4 regions of the Streptomyces sp. NPDC057702 genome follow, and region 1 is predicted to be linked to each of the others. Evidence: riboswitches for the same ligand, from Rfam matches in the RefSeq annotation. Region 1 holds a riboswitch; each other region holds the start of a gene.

What was found. A riboswitch is a leader RNA that binds a small molecule or an ion and turns the genes downstream of it on or off. The one in region 1 is predicted to bind cobalamin.
Region 2: it holds a riboswitch for cobalamin, as region 1 does, so the genes downstream of both, ACFVFR_RS30290 (cobalamin biosynthesis protein) here and metE (5-methyltetrahydropteroyltriglutamate--homocysteine S-methyltransferase) in region 1, are expected to answer to the same signal.
Region 3: it holds a riboswitch for cobalamin, as region 1 does, so the genes downstream of both, ACFVFR_RS06530 (hypothetical protein) here and metE (5-methyltetrahydropteroyltriglutamate--homocysteine S-methyltransferase) in region 1, are expected to answer to the same signal.
Region 4: it holds a riboswitch for cobalamin, as region 1 does, so the genes downstream of both, ACFVFR_RS18180 (ribonucleoside-diphosphate reductase subunit alpha) here and metE (5-methyltetrahydropteroyltriglutamate--homocysteine S-methyltransferase) in region 1, are expected to answer to the same signal.

The regions. Positions count from the first base shown of each region.
Region 1 is NZ_JBHVJC010000005.1:265,550-270,549, forward strand. It holds gene ACFVFR_RS05750 (GNAT family N-acetyltransferase) at 1-371, opposite strand, end outside; gene ACFVFR_RS05755 (TetR/AcrR family transcriptional regulator) at 558-1,148, opposite strand; gene ACFVFR_RS05760 (FMN-dependent NADH-azoreductase) at 1,299-1,937, shown strand; gene ACFVFR_RS05765 (DMT family transporter) at 1,939-2,259, shown strand; cobalamin riboswitch at 2,600-2,819, shown strand; gene metE (5-methyltetrahydropteroyltriglutamate--homocysteine S-methyltransferase) at 2,984-5,000, shown strand, end outside.
Region 2 is NZ_JBHVJC010000058.1:14,422-19,421, reverse strand. It holds gene ACFVFR_RS30295 (cobyric acid synthase) at 1-1,387, opposite strand, end outside; gene ACFVFR_RS30290 (cobalamin biosynthesis protein) at 1,384-2,385, opposite strand; cobalamin riboswitch at 2,554-2,685, opposite strand; gene ACFVFR_RS30285 (hypothetical protein) at 2,853-3,086, opposite strand; gene ACFVFR_RS30280 (anion permease) at 3,232-4,620, opposite strand.
Region 3 is NZ_JBHVJC010000006.1:211,710-216,709, forward strand. It holds gene ACFVFR_RS06525 (cysteine synthase family protein) at 1-319, opposite strand, end outside; gene ACFVFR_RS06530 (hypothetical protein) at 316-1,311, opposite strand; cobalamin riboswitch at 1,439-1,659, opposite strand; gene ACFVFR_RS06535 (NUDIX hydrolase) at 2,024-2,479, shown strand; gene ACFVFR_RS06540 (MFS transporter) at 2,862-4,214, shown strand; gene ACFVFR_RS06545 (LLM class F420-dependent oxidoreductase) at 4,738-5,000, shown strand, end outside.
Region 4 is NZ_JBHVJC010000022.1:1,120-6,119, forward strand. It holds gene ACFVFR_RS18175 (ribonucleotide-diphosphate reductase subunit beta) at 1-79, opposite strand, end outside; gene ACFVFR_RS18180 (ribonucleoside-diphosphate reductase subunit alpha) at 70-2,553, opposite strand; cobalamin riboswitch at 2,711-2,850, opposite strand; gene ACFVFR_RS18185 (TolB family protein) at 3,129-4,634, shown strand; gene ACFVFR_RS18190 (YbdD/YjiX family protein) at 4,829-5,000, opposite strand, start outside.

The sequences.
Region 1 (5,000 bases):
TGGCCCGGCTCGCGGCCGAACCGACGGACGGCCTCGGCCATCAGCGCCTGCCCCACGCCGCCCCCGCGCGCCTGGGCCGAGACCACCAGCCAGTGCACGTGGTAGGTCGGGGCCTGGCCGCCGAACAGCAGCCCGCCGAGGAGGTCCACTCCGGGGCCGGGGCCCGCGCCGGACTCCGCGTCGCGCGGGGCGTCGGGCCCGGCCTCGGGCCGCGCTGGGGTGGCCACCAGCGCGGCCGAACGGTGGATGTGCTCGGTCAGGGCGCGGTGGAAGCCGGGGTCGTCCACCATCGGTCCGAACCAGTGCTCGACCTGGGCCGCCAGCCCCAGGAAGCTGGGAAGGTCCTTCTCCTGCGCGCGTCTGATGATCACGGGGGCAGCCTGCCAGACGGGCGCCCACCCGCACGGCCCCGGGGCTGGTGCGGGTGGGCGCCCTGCCGGCACGCGGGTGGGCCGGCCCGGCTCGCCGGGCGCGCGCGGCGCCACCCCGGGCGGTCGGGTGTGGCGGCGGCCTGTCACCGGCCGCCGCCTCGACCCCGCCGCCGGGGGGCAGCGGGCTCAGACCGTCGGGCGCAGCCCGGCGAACGCGACCTCCAGGACGGCGTCGACGAAGGCGGCGTCGTAGGGGCCGGGGATGAGGAGGAAGCGGTAGTACATCGGGCCGTAGAGCAGGGCGATCACCGTGTCCAGGTCGATGTCCGACCTCAGTTGGCCCGCCTCCTGGGCCGCGCGCAGGCGCGTGCGGGTGCCGTCCGTCAGTGGCTTGATCCACCGGTCGTGCAGGGCCTGCGCGATGGCGGGGTCGTGCTGGGCCTCACCGACGAGCGCGGCGTACAGCGGCCCGAACGAGCCCGTGCTCAGCAGTGATCGCGAGGCGTTCATCTGGGTGCGCAGGTCGGCCACGATGTCGCCGGTGTCGGGATAGCTGAGGTCGGTCTGGAGGGTGGACAGCAGGGCGTCCAGGAAGACGGCGCCCTTGGAGGGCCAGCGCCGGTACACGGTGTGCTTGCCGACGCCGGCGCGCGCGGTGATGGCCTCGATGCTGAGCTTGGCGTAGCCGACCTCCTGGGCGAGGTCGAGCGTGGCCTGGAGCACGGCCTGGGTGCGGTCGGGGCGACCGCCTGGCGGGGGTTGGGGAGCAGTTGTCACCCACCCACGCTAACCCATCGGCACGGCACGTGCCGTTGACATGAGATCGCCGCATGCTGCACGATCAGCCCGTTCGTACGGCACGGCACGTGCCGTTACGCCGTAGGACCGCAACACACGCACCGTGAACGGAGTCGGATTGTGAACTCGATGCTGCATCTGGACACCAGCGCCCGCCGTCGCTCCCTGAGTCGGGAGGTGGGTGACGCGTTCGCCGCCGCCTGGCGCGCGGCCCATCCGGACGGCACCTACGTCCACCGCGACCTCGCGGCCGACCCGGTGCCGTTCATCGACGAGGCGTGGACCGAGCTGTGCGACCACGTGATCGCCGAGGGGATCACCGACATCGACCGCCTCGGGACAGCGGCACGCACCCCGGCACAGGTCGCGGCCTGGGCGGTGGTCGAGCCGCTGCTCGCCGAACTCGTCGCCGCGGACACCGTCCTGATCGCCACACCGATGTACAACTACTCGGTGCCCGCGCCCCTGAAGGCGTGGCTCGACCAGGTGACGTTCCCGAGGATGTCGCTGGCGGGGCGGCGGTTCGTGGTGGCCACGGCGCGCGGCGGTGCGTACTCGCCGGGCGCCCCGAAGGAGAGGTTCGACTACCAGGAGCGGTATCTGCGGGACTTCTTCGCCGGGCACTTCGCCGTGCGGGACACCGTCTTCGTCAACGCGGAGCTGGCCAACGCGCGGCTCGACCCGAACATGGCCCACCTGCGGGCGAAGCACGAGGAGTCCTACGCCCACGCGCTGGAGCGGGCCCGGACGCTGGGCGGGGAGTACTGAGATGGCCTGGTACCTCCTCGGGCTGGCGAGTCTGGTCGAGATCGCCTGGTCGCAGTCGATCAAGCCGACCCAGAACTTCACCCGCCCGCTGCCCACCCTGCTGTGCTTCGTGCTGATGGCGGTGGCGGTCTACTTCCTCTCCCGTGCCATGCAGACGCTGCCGGTGGGCACCGCCTACGCCGTCTTCACCGGCGCCGGCGCCCTGGGCGCCATCGGCCTGGGCATCGTGGTCCACAAGGACCCCCTGTCCGTGGGCCGGCTGGTCGCCCTGGCCCTCATCCTGGGTGGCGTCGTCCTCGCCCGGGTGACCAACCCGGAGTGAGCCCGCGGCGGGGTGGGCACATCCCGGCGCCCTCCCGCTCGTAGGCGCGGGCCGTCCGACCCGGGGCCGCGTGGAGCGGCGGTGTGTGCGGCCGGACCACGTGGGGGCCGAGGGTGTGGGGCGGGGGGTGTGTCGGCGGGAAGGCGGGGCACGGCCACGTCCGGCCGCGCCTTCCCTTCCCCGCTCAAGGCGGAGTTGGCGGGTGTGGTCGCCGTCGCCAGGACGGCGGCGACCACACGGCGGTGGCCAAAGCCCCGGTCGCCGGCCGGCCTCCTTGTCGGGTGGCCCAGCTCACCCGGCGCGTGACGGGCGCTCTCGCCGCTCGGTCGCGTCTGCCGTTAGGCTGCCCCGTGCAGCAGGTTCGCCCCCGTCCGCCAGGCGGGAGGCGTCGTAAGAGGGAACCCGGTGGGAATCCGGGACTGCCCCGCAGCGGTGAGTGGGAACGACCGCCGTCATACGCACTGGGTCCGTTGGGACCTGGGAAGCGACGGCCAGTAGGTGTCTCGTGTTCAGGGACGCGCCCGCGAGTCCGAAGACCTGCCCGCTGCCCGTGCGCGTACCCACGCGGACGGCTGTTCCGGTGACCTCGCGGGAGGGTCGGCGTGCATACCAGGCGAACGGTCGCGCTGTGCCGCGCGGGGACGTCGCCGCCTGGTGGTCCACTCCTTCGTTCGCGCGTCCGGTCGCCGGGATCTCAGGGATTCATCTCGCGAAGGAGATCTCCGTGACCACCAAGCCCGCAGCCGCGGCAGCACGGGCCACCGTGTACGGCTACCCCCGTCAGGGGCGGAACCGGGAACTGAAGAAGGCGATCGAGGGTTACTGGCAGGGCCGGACCAGCGCCGACGCCCTCACCACCACCGCCGCGACGCTGCGCGCCGAGAACTGGCGCCAGCTCGCCGACGCCGGTGTCCACGAGGTGCCCACCGGCGACTTCTCGTACTACGACCACGTCCTGGACACGACCGTCATGGTCGGCGCGATCCCCGAGCGCCACCGGGCGGCCGTCGCCGCTGACGCGCTGGACGGCTACTTCGCCATGGCGCGCGGCACCCAGGCGGTGGCGCCGCTGGAGATGACGAAGTGGTTCGACACCAACTACCACTATCTGGTGCCCGAGTTGGCCCCGGACACGGTGTTCACGGCCGACTCCACCCAGCAGGTCGCGGAGTTGACGCAGGCCCTCGCGCTGGGGCACACCGCCCGGCCCGTGCTGGTCGGCCCCGTCACCTACCTGCTGCTCGCCAAGCCGGCGCCGGGGGTGGCCGACGACTTCGACCCGCTGACGCTGCTGGACCGGTTGCTGCCGGTGTACGCGGAGGTGCTGGCCGATCTGCGGGCGGCCGGTGCCGAGTGGGTACAGCTCGACGAGCCCGCCCTCACACAGGACCGTTCGCCGGCCGAACTGGGCGCCACCGAGCGCGCCTACCGCGACCTGGGGGCGCTGACCGACCGGCCCAGGCTGTTGGTCGCCTCGTACTTCGACCAGCTCGGCGAGGCCCTGCCGGTGCTCGCCAAGGCGCCCGTGGACGGGCTCGCGCTGGACTTCACGCGGGGCGCGGCGGCCCATCTGGAGGCGCTCGCCGCCGTCGGCGGGCTGCCCGGCAAGCGGCTGGTCGCCGGTGTGGTGGACGGTCGCAATGTCTGGGTGGGTGACCTGGCGGCCTCGCTCACGACCCTGGGCACCCTGTTGGGCCTGGCCGACCGCGTCGACGTGGCCGCCTCCTGCTCACTGCTGCACGTTCCGTTGGACACCGCGCTCGAACGCGACATCGATCCGCAGGTCCTGCGCTGGCTGGCCTTCGCCCGGCAGAAGGTCGCCGAGGTCGTCACCCTGGCCACGGGCCTGGCACGGGGCACGGAGGCGATCGCCGCCGAACTCGCCGCCAACCGCGCCGACCTGGCCTCGCGCGCCCACTCCCGCATCACCCACGACCCCGAGGTCCGGTCGCGCGCCGCCGCCGTCTCCGCGGCCGACGCCCGCCGCTCCCAGCCGTACGCGCTGCGGGCACCGGCACAGCGGGCGCGGCTGAACCTGCCGCTGCTGCCCAGCACGACGATCGGTTCCTTCCCGCAGACCACGGAGTTGCGTACCGCGCGCGCCGACCTGCGCGCGGGTCGGCTGGATACGGCGGGATACGAGGAGCGGGTCCGGGCGGAGATCCGGGAGGTGGTCTCCTTCCAGGAGGCGGCTGGCCTGGACGTGTTGGTGCACGGCGAGGCCGAGCGCAACGACATGGTGCAGTACTTCGCCGAGCAGCTCACCGGCTATCTCGCCACCCAGCACGGCTGGGTCCAGTCGTACGGCACCCGCTATGTGCGGCCCCCGATCCTGGCCGGCGACATCTCCCGCCCGGCGCCGATGACGGTGCGGTGGACGACGTACGCCCAGTCCCTCACCGACCGGCCGGTCAAGGGCATGCTGACCGGCCCGGTGACGATGCTGGCCTGGTCCTTCGTCCGTGACGACCAGCCGCTGGGCGAGACCGCGCGCCAGGTGGCGCTGGCACTGCGGGACGAGGTGGCCGACCTGGAGGCGGCGGGCACCCTTGTCATCCAGGTGGACGAGCCTGCGCTGCGCGAGTCGCTGCCGCTGCGGGCCGCCGACCGGGACGCGTACCTGGCGTGGGCGACGGAGGCGTTCCGGCTCACCACGGCCGGTGTGGAGCCGGCGACGCAGATCCACACCCACATGTGCTACGCCGAGTTCGGCGACATCGTGCGGGCCATCGACGACTTGG
Region 2 (5,000 bases), on a different contig from region 1:
CCTCGCGCAGGAAGGCCCGGCGGAACCCGTCACTCTCCAACGACCCGTGCCAGTGCGTGCCCCACACCGAGCCCACCCGGCAGCCGTCCAGGAACGCGGTCCCGCCCGTGACCTCGGCCACCCCGTGGTGGATCTCGTAACCCGCCACGTGCTCGCCCAGTGCCCGACCGGTCGGCCGGGCCAGCGTCTTCTCGCGCGCGAACCGCACCCGTACCGGCAGCAGCCCGAGCCCCGCGACGGTGCCCGCCCGCGACTCGACGTCGTCCTCGATCCGCTCGCCCAGCACCTGGAAGCCGCCGCAGATGCCGAGCACCGGCCGGCCCTGCGTGGCGCGGCGGGCCAGCGCGTCGGCCAGCCCCCGTTCGCGCAGCCAGTCCAGGGCGCGCACCGTGCCGCGCGTGCCCGGCACCACGACCAGGTCGGCGTCGGCCAACTCGGCGGGCCGGTCGACGAAGCGCACGAGCACCCCGGGCTCGGCCGCCAGCGCGTCCACGTCCGTGAAGTTGGACATCAGCGGCACGGCGCACACCGCCACCCGCAGCACGTCCTCGCCCACCGGCGGCGCCACCGGAGCCTCGCGCACCGCGCCGCGCAGCGAGACCCGCAGCCCGTCCTCCTCGTCGATGCCCAGGCCGCTCGCGTACGGCAGGACGCCGTAGGTGGGCCGCCCGGTGAGTCCGCGCAACATGTCCAGGCCCGGCGCGAGCAGGCTCACGTCGCCCCGGAACTTGTTGACCAGATACCCGGCGACCAGCTCCTGGTCCTCGGGCGAGAGCAGCGCGGTGGTGCCGAAGAACTGGGCGAAGACCCCGCCCCGGTCGATGTCCCCGACCACCACCACCGGCAGCCGGGCGGCCCGCGCGATGCCCATGTTCACGATGTCGGTGCGCCGTAGGTTGATCTCCGCCGGGCTGCCCGCGCCCTCGCAGATCACCGCGTCGTACGTGCGCCGCAGCTCCTCCAGGCAGGCCACGACCGGTTCGAAGAGCTGCTCCCGCCCGCCTGGCAGGGGGCCCGTCCCGTCCGCGCCGTCCGCTCCCGGCCGCCGGTCGCCGAAGAAGCCGCGCGCGCTGAGTTCGCCCACCGGCCTGCCCAGCAGCACGACCTGGCTGGAACGGTCGCCGCCCGGCTTGAGCAGCACGGGGTTCATCAGCGCGGTCGGCTCCACGCGGGCGGCCTGCGCCTGCATCGCCTGCGCCCGCCCGATCTCCGCGCCCTCGCGGGTGACGAAGGAGTTGAGGGACATGTTCTGCCCCTTGAACGGCGCGACCTTCACGCCCTGGCGTACCAGCCAGCGGCAGATGCCCGCCGTCACGACGCTCTTGCCGGCGTCCGACGTCGTCCCGGCGACCAGCAGTCCGCCGCCCACGCGCCCCACCCCTCTCATCGGTCCCCCTGGTGCGTGCCCACGGTGAGGGCGTCGTACGCGAGGCGTCCCGCGACGGTCACCACCAGGGCGAGCGCGCTCACCCGCCGCGAGAGCCGTACGGCCCGTTCGATGTCGGCCACCTCGACCGGCCGCCCGTGCCCGCCGAGTACCGGCCGGTGCTCGACGCGACCGGCGTAGGCGAGCGTGCCGCCCAGCCGTACGCCGAGCGCTCCGGCGAACGCCGCCTCCACCGGGCCCGCGTTGGGGCTCGGATGGCGGCGCGCGTCGCGCCGTACGGTGCGCCAGGCGGCGCGCGGGTCGGGCCCGGCGAGGACGGTCAGGGCGGCGGTGAGCCGCGCGCCGGGCCAGCCGGCCATGTCGTCGAGCCGGGCCGAGGCCCAGCCGAACCGCAGGTAGCGCGGCGAGCGGTGGCCGACCATCGCGTCCAGGGTGTTCACGGCCCGAAAGCCGAGCAGTCCCGGTACGCCGCCGACCGCGCCCCACACCAGGGCGCCGACCACCGCGTCCGAGGTGTTCTCGGCGACCGACTCCACCACCGCCCGCGCCATCTGCTGGGCGTCCAGGGCCTGCGGGTCGCGGCCACACAGCCGGGGCAGCGCGTCCCGGGCCGCCGTCACGTCCCGCGCGGCCAGCGCGGCACCGATCGCCCGGGCCTCGCGGCCGAGCGAGGTGCCGCCGAGCACCGTCCAGGTGGCGGCGGCGGTCAGCGCCACCTCGCCGGCGAGACGGGCACGCCCGACAGGAGCCCCGGGCCGGCCGCTCGGGCGGCCCACGGCGCGCGTCAACAGGGCCCCGGCGAGCACGGCGCCGCCCGCGCACACGGCGGTGTGCAGCGTTCCGCGCCCCCGGTCGTCGCGCCACAGCCGCCGCTCCACGGCACCGGCGGCGCGCCCGAACGCGGCCACCGGGTGGGCGCGCCGTGGATCGCCGACGATCCGGTCACCGAGGAAGCCGAGGGCGGCACCGCAGGCGTACGCGAAGGAAGGGGTACGCATCGGTCAGTTCGCGCTCGTGCCTCGGCGGGGGAGGGGCGCCGCACCGCGCCGCGCGCCCACGGGGCGGCGGCCGGCTGGCGGCGGGACGGGGGGCGCTGGGCGGCGGCAGGCCATGGCGGTGTGTCCTCACTCAGGGTCCGCGCCCTGGCTCGACGTGATCGGCGACGAGAGTCTCCTGGCTCCCGGATCGACGCCGCACCCCGGCCTTCCAGCCCGCGGGTGCGAGCCGTGACCATGCGCTGGGGGAGCGCTCCCCGGTGACAGTGGCGGGACCGCGCCGGACTCACACCGGCTTCCTCTGCTGTCGCCGTTTGGCCCCGGCAGTCCACCACGGCCCGGGAAGACCCGTCAACTCGCCGTTGACCTGCGACGGGACGCCCCGACGGGCGCCGCCGACCCCGCGTCGCGCACGGCACGGGTCGGGGCGGACGGTCACGGTCGACCATCCGCCCCGGGTGCGCCTGGGTTCAGGCGACGATCAGATAGATCCCGTACGCCACGGCCGCCGCGCACAGCGCGAAGCACGCGTACGCGCCGGAGCGGGCCAGCGCGCCGGGGCCCGAGGCCGTGCCGGTCGCCGCGTCGGAGGAGGGCTTGGCCGAGGTGCCGACGATGCCGAGGGTGAAGACGCCGACCATGGCGACGGTCACCACCAGGCTCACGCCGAAGACCTGACCGAGTGCGGCCCAGTCGATGTTCATGGCACTGCTTCCTTGTCGTCTGCGGTGGCTGTCTCGTCATGCCCCGCCCGGCTCGGGCGGTTCGCGCCGCCGGCACGCCCCCGCGCGGGTCGGGCCGGACTCCCGGCCGGTCCGACCCACGGGGCCGTGGTCGGGCGGTGGGCGGTCAGACCGTGGCGGCCGGGGTGGGGGTGGCGGACGCCGCGTCCTGGCGCGCCTGCCGGTCGGCGCCGGTGGGCTGCGCCGGTACGGCGTCGGTCATCGGCGGGCCCGTGACGTCGGTCGGTCGCGGCGCGGGGTCGGTGGCGGACTGGGCGAGTGCCGCCTCGGTGGGCGGCGGGGCGACGCTGCGGACGGCGGCGGTCACCACCCCGACCGGCTCGGCGGCGACGCCGGCCGCGCCGGGGGCGGCCACGGTCACGGCGACCGGGGCCGGCGTGGTGGTGGCGTCCTCGATGTCGTTGACGTTGGTGTGGTCGATCGGCTGGCGACGCGAGGCCAGCCAGATGGCGCCGCAGGCGATGACGGCCAGTACGGCGACCGTGGCCACGCCCCAGTCGCCCTGGTCGGCCAGGAGCGCGGCGGCGCCGGCGACCAGCCCGGCGGCCGGGAGCGTGAGGCCCCAGGCGACGACCATCCGTCCGGCGGTGGACCAGCGGACCACGCCACCCTTGCGACCCAGGCCCGAGCCCATCACGGAACCGGAGCAGACCTGGGTGGTGGAGAGCGCGAAGCCCAGGTGCGAGGAGGCCAGGATCACGGTCGCGGCGCCGGTCTGGGCGGCGAAGCCCTGCGGCGGCTGGATGTCGGTGAGTCCCTTGCCCATGGTGCGGATGATGCGCCAGCCGCCGAGGTAGGTGCCGAGCGCGATGGCCAGGCCGGCCGAGACGATGACCCACATCGGCGGGTCCGAGGCGGGCGCGACGACGCCGCCGGTGACCAGGGCCAGGGTGATGACGCCCATCGTCTTCTGCGCGTCGTTGGTGCCGTGCGCGAGCGAGACCAGGGCGGCCGAGGCGATCTGCCCGGCGCGGTAGCCCTTCGCGGTGTCCTGGGGGTCGCGGTCGCGGGCGATGCGGTAGGTGAGCCGGGTGGCGACCAGGGCGGCGACGCCGGCCACCAGCGGGGCCGCGACCGCGGGGATGAGGACCTTCATGACGACCGCGTCGCCGTTGACCCCGTCCATGCCGACGGAGACCAGGGTGGCGCCGATCAGGCCGCCGAAGAGGGCGTGCGAGGAGCTGGAGGGCAGCCCCGCGAGCCAGGTCAACAGGTTCCAGACGATGGCGCCGACCAGACCGGCGAAGATCACTTCCGGTTGGATACCGGACCCCTCGTCGATGATGCCGCCGGAGATGGTCTTGGCGACCTCGACCGACAGGAACGCGCCGACGAGGTTGAGTACCGCCGACATGGCCACCGCGGTCTTCGGCCGCAGCGCCCCCGTCGAAATGGTGGTGGCCATGGCGTTGGCCGTGTCGTGGAAGCCGTTTGTGAAGTCGAACACCAAGGCCGTGATGATCACGATCCCGATGAGAAGCGTGATGTGTTCCATTCACCCAGGCAATCGTTGAGGGAGCAACGTCCCGGCGACCGTAGGTACGAAGAGTGAACGGAAGATGAACTAGGCGGGGCTTGGTGGTGACGCGCCCCGGCGGGTGTGGAGGGGGTCAGCGGGGGACGTCCATTGGCCGCCCTAAACCCGCAGGTCAGAGCCTCGATACGAGCCTGCCGCAAGCCTCAATTCGCTGTACATGTAGCGGACATCGGATGTCCCCTCCCGGTTCTCCTGGCACGCGTATGAGGCGGCTGCTCGCACGGTCCGTGACACCCCGCGAGGAGTGGGCGGCGGGTGCTGGGCTACGGGTCGCGGGTGCGCTGGGGCGGTGGCGTCGCGGGACCGTGGCGCGCCGCCAGATGGCGGGGGCGCGGGTT
Region 3 (5,000 bases), on a different contig from region 1:
CCGAGGGCGGCACCTGTTCCACGGTGGCGCCTAGGATCTCCAGTTGGGCGCGCGTGGTGGCGTCCACCGTGGTGGAGGCCACGATGTGGCAGCGCATGCCGTAGCGGTGACAGGCCAGCGCCAGGGCGTGCGCGTAGATGCCGCTGGAGCTGTCGACGAGCGTCTGGCCGGGGCGTACGGTGCCCCGGTCCAGGAGGTGGCGGACGGCCGCGAGCGCCGAGTAGATCTTCATCGACTCGAAGCGGATCAGAGCCGTGCCGTCGGTGAGGCGGACCAGGTCGGGGACCTTCAGGGCGTCGGCGATGTGGGGGTGGATCACCCGTAGCCTCCTTGGGCGAATGAGCACTGGTGACCGAGCGAGTGGAAGAAGGCGGACAGCTCGGACTTGGTGTCGGCGGGGGGTCGGCGGGCGAAGAGGTAGCCGATCAGGGAGCCGGTGTGGGCGACGAAGACCCCGTCGGCCCCGAACCGTTCGCGCTGGGCCAGCACACTGGCGAACGTCCGCTTGGGCAGCACCTGTTGGGAGAGCGTGGCGCTGGCGGTCGCGGCGCGCGCGACGGCGGCCGGGTCGGCGGTCTCGAAGCCCTTGAGGAGGTCGGTCAGGCACCGCTCGTACTCCGTCGCGCGCCGCGCGTAGTGCCCCAGCAGGCGCGCGGTGACGGCCGCGGTGTCCACGGTGCCGGGTTCGGTGACGAAGGCGGTGTGGAAGCCGATGTCCGCGCCGAGCCGGCGCACGACGCGGTGCCGCGCGCTCAGGTGCAGCGCGAACTCGTCCAGGAAGACGCTGTCGGCCCGCTCGATCGCCGCCAGCACGCGGGTCACCACGCGCTGGTCGTAGGGAAGGCCGAAGACGCGGAACAGGCAGCGCAGGGTCGCCACGATGTCGGCGGTCGAGCTGGCCATGCCCACGCCGACGCACAGTTCGGAGTGGGCGCTCCAGCGGCCCGGCGGCAGCCGCAGCCCGAAGTGGTCCAGGAACAGGCGCGCCGCCCGCGCGGCCTTCTCGCCCGGAAGCGGGGCCTGCGGCTGGTCGGCGCCCGGGGTGAAGTACACCCAGGAGTGGCGGTCCACGGGGAAGGAGACGAGCGCGATGTCGGGGGTGCCGCCGGCGCGTAGCGGCCCCTGGTAGAGCTCGCCCAGCGTGCCGTGGCAGACGCCGGCGGCGCGGTGGGGGCCGGGCGTCGCGCCGGGGCCCGGGGCGGGCGGAGTGGCCGGGGGTGGCGGGTCGGCCGGGGGTGGCGGTGGTGCGGGCCGGGGCCGGGGTGAGTGGGTCGCCGGCCGGTCCGGGCGCGGACTTCCGTGGCCGTGCACGCGTCCTCCCTCGTCATCCCGCGCCCCGAGCGCCGACTGGGAGGAAGCGACGGCCCCGGGCCAAGAGCCCGTCGAACCGTCTGTACCGCCGACCCAGTCCTCGAGGTCACCGTGCACGGCACGCGCGGGTGGCGCGTGCGCGGTTGGCAGGTCTTCGGACTCGTGGAACGACCTGCCGGACTTCCGACGGGCACCTACGGGCCGCCGCGCTCCGGGGCCGTCCGGGCCCGGTACGACGACGGCGTTCGTTCTCACTCACCGTTGCGGGACAGTCCCGGATTCCCACCGGGTTCCCTCTTGCGACGCGCCACGGCGAGCGTGGCGCGAACCAACTGCGCGTATCAGCGTAGGGGCGCTCGCGCTCCTTGCGACAGAGCGGGTTCGCGCCTTGTCCTGATGTGGCTGTCGTGTCCTGATGCGCGTGGTGTACGAGGGGTGTGAGGTGTGTTAGATGCGCGCGACGCTCGGCGACGGCCCGCGCTGCGGGTGGGGCGCGCGCGAGCGGGTCAGCGGTGGTGCGGGTCCCCGGGCCGGGGGCGAGTGTCGGGGGTCGAGGGTGGGGGCCTGGGTGTGGGGTGCGACGGGTGGGGTCGGTTCGCGCGGTGGCGGCGAACCCTTGGCGGAAGGCCGTTCATGATCGATAGTTGCGCGAGCACGATCGACAGGTGCGCGCGGTGGCGCACCCCGCGACCGCCCCGTTGGAGGCCCGCCCATGGAATCGCCCGCGCGTACCCGCGTCTCGGCCTACGCCATCGCCGTCGCGGACGGCCGGCTGTTGCTGACTCGGCTCTCCGCCGCCTCGCCCGTCTTCGCCCCGGGCCTGTGGCACCTGCCGGGCGGCGGGATCGACCCCGGTGAGCAACCGGCGCGGGCGTTGGCCCGCGAACTGCGCGAGGAGACCGGGCGGGAGCTGCTCGACGCGCGGTTGGTCGGCGCGCACAGCTACGCGGCGCACCGGCTCGGCGTCCGCTGGCACCTGGTGGGCCTCTTCTACGCCGTGACCCTGGCGCCCGGCCCGCTACGGGTGACCGAGGTGGACGGCGCGACGGCCGCGGTGGCCTGGCTGCCGCTGTCCGACCTGGACCCCGCGTCGCTGTCCCCGGCCGCCCGCGACGCCCTGCCCCTGCTCGACGCGACGGCTCCGCCCACCCTCGAACGCCACCCGTAGCGGTCGCGCGGACAGGTGCTCCGCGCTGCCCAGCTCCTCGCGCCCCGGGGCCGCGGCGAACGGAGCGCCGAGCGATCCACGGGCGAAGGTACGAGGCACCGGGCGGATGTCCGGCCCGCGTGCCCCTCCTGGTAGCGTGCCCGGCATGTCCGCTGCTTCGTGTGCGGCCGGTTGTGCCGCTGTGACCAGGACGTCCCGCTAGCGGCGGGGCGTTCGACTCACACCTTCCTCGACGTCCAGCCGCTTCGTGATCCATCCGGAGCGGCACGTTCGTGCTGCTCAGAGCTTCCTCTGAGCAACGGAGCACCTGATGTTCCCAGACATCCTCCCCTCACGCGGGCACAGCCCGTCCTCGGCACGCGCATGGCTGGTGCTGTGCGCGATGTCCATGTTGCAGTTCTTCATCGCGGTTGACGTGACCGTGGTCAACATCGCCCTGCCCTCGATCGGCGACGGCTTCGACGTCGACGGGCACACGCTGACCTGGGTCGTGGTCGGCTACACGGTCACCGGTGGCGGGTTGCTGGCGCTCGGTGGCCGGTTGAGCGATCTGCTCGGGCGGCGGCGCGTACTGCTGCTCGGCACCGGCCTGTTCGGCGCCGCTTCCCTGCTGGCCGGCCTGGCCCCCACGTTCTCGCTGCTGGTGGTCGCGCGCCTGCTGCAGGGTGCGGGCGAGGCTGTCGCGCTGCCTGCCGCGATGGCCACCATCGTCCTGATGTTCCCCGAAGGCCCGCGTCGGTCGCGGGCCCTGAGCGTGTGGGCGGCGGTGGCCAGTTGCGGTCTCGTGCTCGGTTTCGTGCTGTCCGGCGTCATCACCGCGCACCTGGGGTGGCGGTGGATCTTCCTGGTCTCGGTCCCGTTCATCGTGGTCGTGCTGCTGGCGGCCAGCTTCCTGATCGAGGGGGACCGGCCCGTGGCCGGGGAGGCCCCGCCGGTGGACCTGCCCGGTGCGCTGCTGCTGACCGCCTGTCCGCTGTTGTTCACCTTCGGCGTGGTCGAGGCCGGCGAGTCCGGCACGCCCGCCTGGGTGGTCCCGGGGGCACTGGCCGGGGCGGTGGCCGCCGGGGTCGGGTTCGTGCGGGTCGAGGCCCGCTCGCCCCACCCGCTGCTGCCGCCGCGCTTCTTCGCCCACCGCACGAGGGCGGCGGCCAACCTGGTCACGATGCTGCTGAGCGGCGCGTTGTCGACCTCGTTTCTGTTGTTCACCTTCTCTCTGCAGGGCCGGTTGGGCCTCGGCCCGCTCGGCGCGGGACTGATGATGCTGCCCCTGGCGGTCTCGTTGATCGTGTTCTCCCTGCTCGTGCCCCGGCTGCTGGGCCGCTGGGGGGCCCGCGCGTGTGTGCTGGCCGGCCTCGGGTTCACCGCGACGGCGATGGCCGTGATCGCGCTGGTCTCGGCCTCGCGGGCAGGCGGGGTGGCGATGGTTTTGGCCATGCTCCTGATCTCGGCCGGGATGGGGTTCGGCCTCGTGGGGCTCCAGTACATCGCGGTCAGCGGCGTCACCGACGAGGACGCCGGGATCGCCTCGGGCGTACAGCGCGCGGCTGACCAGCTGGGCGGTGCGACCGGGGTGGCGGTCTGTGTCGGGATCGGGTTCGCTCCGAGCCTGCACTCCCTCGATCCGTTCCTGGTCGCCACGCTGCTGGCCGTCGTGGGGCTCGTGATCGGCGCGGTCCTGGTCTGGCGCATGCCCGCGCCGGCTCCCGCCCCGGAGCCGCTGGAACAGACCGGGTGACCGTCGTCCCGCCGGGGTGCGCCGCCCTGATGGTCGAGGCGACGCACCCCGACGGGGCTCGCTGGTCAGCGTCCTCCGCGTACTCCACGGCTGAGCGAAGGTCACATGCCCGTCCCGCGCTCCTTCAGCACCGCCCCGTCGGGGACCAGGCGTACCGGGGGCGAGCGGGCGCGACGCCTCGTCGAACAGGCCACTGACCAGGGCCGACCGGAGGTTGGTGGCCTCGCGTACGTCACCGTCGGCGACGGCGTCCGCTCGCGTCCGGCGTCCGCCCCGGGCCCCCTCGGGGCGCTCTCCCCACCGCCGCCGACGCGGCCGTCCGTGACGCCCGCGTGCCGGTCGAGCACGCTGGTCGAGGGCGAAGGCGGGGTGCGACGACCCCGTGCGAAGGCGGAGTACGACGGTGGAACACGGTCGTGGGACGAACGCCCGTCCTGGGGGGACGGGTTGTGTCATGTGACGCCCATGTGAACGGGTGCGGTTGGCTGGAATGTGGCGGGTGCCGTGTGGGGTTGGGGTGGACATGACTGTGGGACTCGCACTGAACGCGGCGGATGCCGCCCACCAGATCGACGCCACCGTAGAGCTCGCCCGGGAGGCCGCCGCGGCGGGGCTGCGGTCCGCGTGGTTCGGGCAGACCTTCGGGGCCGACTCGCCCCAACTCGCCGCCATCGTGGGCCGTGAGGTGCCCGAGCTCCAGGTGGGCACCTCCGCGATCCCCGTCTTCGGGCGGCACCCGCTGCCGGTCGCCAGTCAGGCCCTGACGGCCCAGGCCGCCACGCACGG
Region 4 (5,000 bases), on a different contig from region 1:
TGACCGCCTCGTCGGCGGGTCGGGCGGCGTCAGGGGTGGCGCTGGTGGCCGGGGTGGTGGCCGGGCTGGTCACTGGCATGCCTCGCAGGATTCGGGGTTCTCGAGAGAGCAGGCGACCGCGTCGGCTTCGGCGGGCGTCTGCTGGGCGGGTACGGGGGCACTGGCCGCCGCCTCGCCACCGCGCGCCGACTGGGCGATGCGGGTGGCCGGGCGCGAGCGCAGGTAGTACGTGGTCTTGATGCCGCGCTTCCAGGCGTACGCGTACATCGAGCTGAGCTTGCCGATGGTGGGCGAGGCCATGAAGAGGTTGAGCGACTGGCTCTGGTCCAGGTACGGCGTGCGGTCGGCCGCCATGTCGATCAGGGCGCGCTGCGGGACCTCCCAGGCCGTGCGGTACAGGTCGCGCACCTCCTGGGGGACCCAGCCGAAGTCCTGGATCGAACCGTTGGCCTCGCGCAGCGCGTCGCGGGACTGCGCGTCCCACACGCCCAGCTTCTTCAGGTCCTCCACCAGATAGCCGTTGACCTGGAGGAACTCGCCGCTGAGCGTCTCGCGCTTGAAGAGGTTGGAGACCTGCGGCTCGATGCACTCGTACACGCCGGCGATCGAGGCGATGGTCGCGGTCGGCGCGATGGCCAGCAGCAGCGAGTTGCGCATGCCGGTCCTCGCGATCCGCGCGCGCAGCGCGTCCCAGCGCTCGGGCCAGTGCGCGGCGGCGCTCGGGTAGTGGTCCGGGTGCAGCACGCCGCGCGCGGTGCGGGTCGCCTCCCAGGCCGGGTGCGGGCCGACGGGGGCCTGCCCGTCGGCGCCCCCGCCCGGGCGCTCGGCCAGGTCGGCGGAGGCCTCGTACGCCGCGAGCATGATCCGCTCGGACAGTCGGGTGGACAGCTCGGCGGCGCGCGGCGAGTCGAACGGCAGCCGCAGCCGGAAGAAGACGTCCTGCAGGCCCATGACGCCCAGGCCCACCGGCCGCCAGCGGGCGTTGGAGGTGCCGGCCTGCTCGGTCGGGTAGAAGTTGATGTCCACCACGCGGTCGAGGAAGGTGACCGCGGTGTGCACCGTGCTGTCCAGCTTCGCCCAGTCGACGGCGTCCAGCGGGTCGGCCAGGGACGCGGGGTCCACGTCCTCGCGCAGGTGCGCGGCGAGGTTGACCGAGCCGAGGTTGCACACCGCCGTCTCGCCGTCGTCGGTGACCTCAAGGATCTCGGTGCACAGGTTGGACGAGTGGATGACCGCGCCGGGCTCGGCGGTCTGGTTGGCGGTGCGGTTGGCGGCGTCCTTGAAGGTCATCCAGCCGTTGCCGGTCTGCGCGAGGGTGCGCATCATCCGCGCGTACAGTGTCCGGGCGGGCACCGTCTTGCTGGCTCTGCCCGCGGCCTCGGCGGCCCGGTAGGCGGCGTCGAACTCCTCGCCCCACAGGTCCACCAGGTCCGGCGCGTCGGCCGGGGAGAACAGCGACCAGTCCTCGTCCGCCTCGACGCGGCGCATGAACTCGTCCGGAATCCAGTGCGCGAGGTTCAGGTTGTGCGTACGCCGCGCCTCCTCGCCGGTGTTGTCCCGCAGTTCGAGGAACTCCTCGATGTCCGCGTGCCAGGTCTCCAGGTAGACGCAGGCCGCGCCCTTGCGCCGGCCGCCCTGGTTGACCGCGGCGACCGAGGCGTCCAGCGTGCGCAGGAAGGGGACGATGCCGTTGGAGTGGCCGTTGGTGCCACGGATCAGCGAACCACGGGACCGGATGCGCGAGTACGACAGGCCGATGCCGCCGGCGTGCTTGGACAGCCGCGCGACCTGGTGGTACCGGTCGTAGATCGAGTCCAGCTCGTCCAGCGGCGAGTCCAGCAGGTAGCAGGAGGACATCTGCGGGTGCCGGGTGCCGGAGTTGAAGAGCGTGGGCGAGCTGGGCAGGTACGCCAGCGAACTGGTCAGCCGGTACAGCTCGCTGACGTCGGCCAGCGCCCGCGCGGACCCCGCCTCGGCCAGACCACAGGCCACCCGCAGCAGGAAGTGCTGCGGGGTCTCGATGACCTGGCGGGTGATCGGGTGGCGCAGCAGGTAGCGGCTGTGCAGGGTCCGCAGGCCGAAGTAGCCGAAGCGGTCGTCGGCGCGACCCACGCCGTGCCCGTGCTGGGGCGCGTTCGTCCTCTTCAGCAGCGCGTCCAGGGCCGCGGCGTGGGCCCGGACGAAGTCCGCCGTCTCGTCCGCGATCAGCCCCTCGCGGTGCCCGACGGCCACCGACGTGGAGAAGGACACCGCGCCCTGCCCGGCGGCCTCCTCCGCGATGGCCCGGGTCAGCAGCCGCGCGGCCAGCCGCGAGTACTGCGGTTCCTCGGCGATCAGACCGGCCGCCGCCTCGGTCGCGAGCGACCGCAACTCCGCCTCGTCAGAACCGGGATGGCGGCCCCGCAACGCGGCGGCGGCGACCTTTCCGGGGTCGGTGGCGGGCAGGTCGGCGGTGAGGTCGGTCAGGACGCGCAACAGCGCGGTACCGGCTCCCTCGACCGCTGACTCTGAGACGGACTCGCGTGAAACGGGGTCCGCTGGCGCGATGGTCACGTGTGGCTCTCCCTCGCTCGGCAGGGGGCCACGCGGGAGAGGCGGAAGGCGCGCACGGGCGGGCCGCGACCTGAAGGTCGGGCCTGTCACGCGGCGTCCACCGGCCCAACCCGCGGGGCCCGGACGTTTGCGACGCCCAGGGCCGGCAAGCGTGTCCGGCCGTGGGCGCGCTGTCGGCAGGTCCTCGGACTAGCGGCGCGCAAAACGGCACACGTACACCGTTGCGGGACAGTTCCGGATTCGCACCGGATTCCCCTGCGGCGACAGCGAGCACGAGCATACATCTTGTGTCGGCAGCCGCGTGTCCCCCCACATCTTGTGTCGCGGGCGAGGAAAAGCCGTACGGATGTGCTAACCGATCGAGGGGTGTGCGGGCCCGTCGAGCCTGTCATGAAGGGCCGGACGGCTCGGCCGCGCACCCGGGGATTGGTGGCTTGTCACAGTCCCCGGCGTGTTGACGCCCCTCGCGACGCGGAGTTGGGTGCGGCGCACGCCGCCCGTGGACGGCGACGGACATCACCAGTCGAAGGGGTGGGAAACGGATGCGGAGCATCAGGCGAAGAACACGGCGCGCGGTGGCGGGTGCGCTGGGTGCCTGGCTGGCCGTCGGACTGCTGCCGGGCGCGGCGGCGGCCGTCGGACCCGGTGGCGCGGAGCGTGGCGCGGCCGGACGGACCGGCGTGGAGCGTGCCGTCGGGAAGCGCGGCGGCGGCGAACGTGTCGGTGCGGCCGGGCGGGTCGGTGGGGGACGGGAGGCCGGGCGGTTCGCCGCGGGGCGGACGGAGCGGGTCGGCCTGGCCCACGACGGCGCCCAGTTGAACCGCGACGCGCACGGCTACGCCCTGCGCGCCGACGGCCGGTCGCTGATCTTCACGACCGAGGCCGACCACGTGGTGCCCGGCGACACCGACGGCCGCGCGGACACCTTCGTACGCGACCTCGACAGCGGCCACGTCGAGCGGCTGGACCTCATCGGCTCCCAGTGGGAGGTCGTCGAACTGTCGGCCAGCGCGGACGGCAGGTTCCTGGCCTTCGCGGCCCGGCGCACCGAGGCCCCGCCGGACGAACTGCCCGAGGAGGACCTGTTCCTGCACGACCGCCACACCCACCGCACCGAGCCGCTGCTGCCGACCAGTCCGGACCCCGGCAAGGGCCTGCAGATGGTGGAGATCAGCGCCAACGGTCGCACCGTGGTGTTCCAGTCCGTCCGTCCCGACCTGGTGCCCGGCGACACCAACGGAGTCGCCGACATCTTCGCGTACGACCGCTGGCAGGGGAGCGTGCGGCGGGCCAACGTCTACAGCGACGGCACGCAGGCGCCGCGCGCGGCCACCCAGCCGGTGGTCAGCGGGGACGGGCGGCGCGTCGGGTTCATCTCCCGCACCCCGGTGGGCGACCCGCGTCCGGGCCCGGCGCGCGGGCCGGCGGCGCCGTCGGCGACCCCGCAGGCGTCGGGATCGGCGAAGCCCCCGGAGTCGGTGGAGCCCCCGGGGCCCTCGGGGTCGCGTAAGCCGCGCTTCGAACCGCTGTACGTCCACGACCTGGACACCGGGAGGACCGTGGCCGCCAGCACGACATCCGATGGCACGGACGTCGGCGCCACGCGGGGCTCGCTCAGCGCGGACGGCCGCTTCGCGCTCTTCGCCTCGCGCTCGCACCTGGTGGTGCCGGGCGATGCCAACGGCGTCCACGACCTGTTCCTGCGCGACCTGGAGCGCGGCACGACCGAGCGCGTCAGCCTCACGCCCGGGGGCGGCGAGGCGAACGGGGAGAGCGTCTACGGCGTCCTGAGCCCCGACGGCCGCACGCTGCTGTTCACCTCCGACGCGAGCAACCTGGTCCCGGGGGACACCAACGAGGTGGCCGACCTCTTCGCCCGCGACCTGCGGACCGGCGCGGTCGAGCGGCTCACCATACGCGCCGACGGCACCCAGTCGAGCACGGCGCCGGAGGAGTACGCCGGCGCCGTGCTGACCGACGCCGAGGCGCGTCAGGTGGTCTTCGTCTCCGCCGACGACCACCTGGTGCCCGGCGACACGAACGCGGTCAGTGACCTGTTCGCCCGCCACCGGGGCGACTGAGGCCCGCGGAGGCCGGGCGCCCCGACCGGGTCGGCCGGATCGGGCGCCCGGCCATGGCGCGGGCGCGGCGGGTGGGGTGTGGCGTGCCCGGTGGGGCTGGTGGTGCGGCCGGTGTGGCTGGTGGTGTGGTGGGCCCGGTAGGTCGGCGTGCCGGGTGGGGCGGTGCGCTCGGTGGGGCGGCGTGCCCGGTGGGCTCAGCAGCAGCGGAAGCCGCTGCGGGGGTCCGCCTCGCGTTCGTCCATCCGCCGCCGCTCGAACTCGGCGCGGCTGGCGGGCTCGGTGTCGGGATGTTGGCTTCGGGTGTGCGCGACGTACCGGTCGTACGTCCCCTCGCCGGTGAACTCGCGTACGTAGTGGCGCACGCGG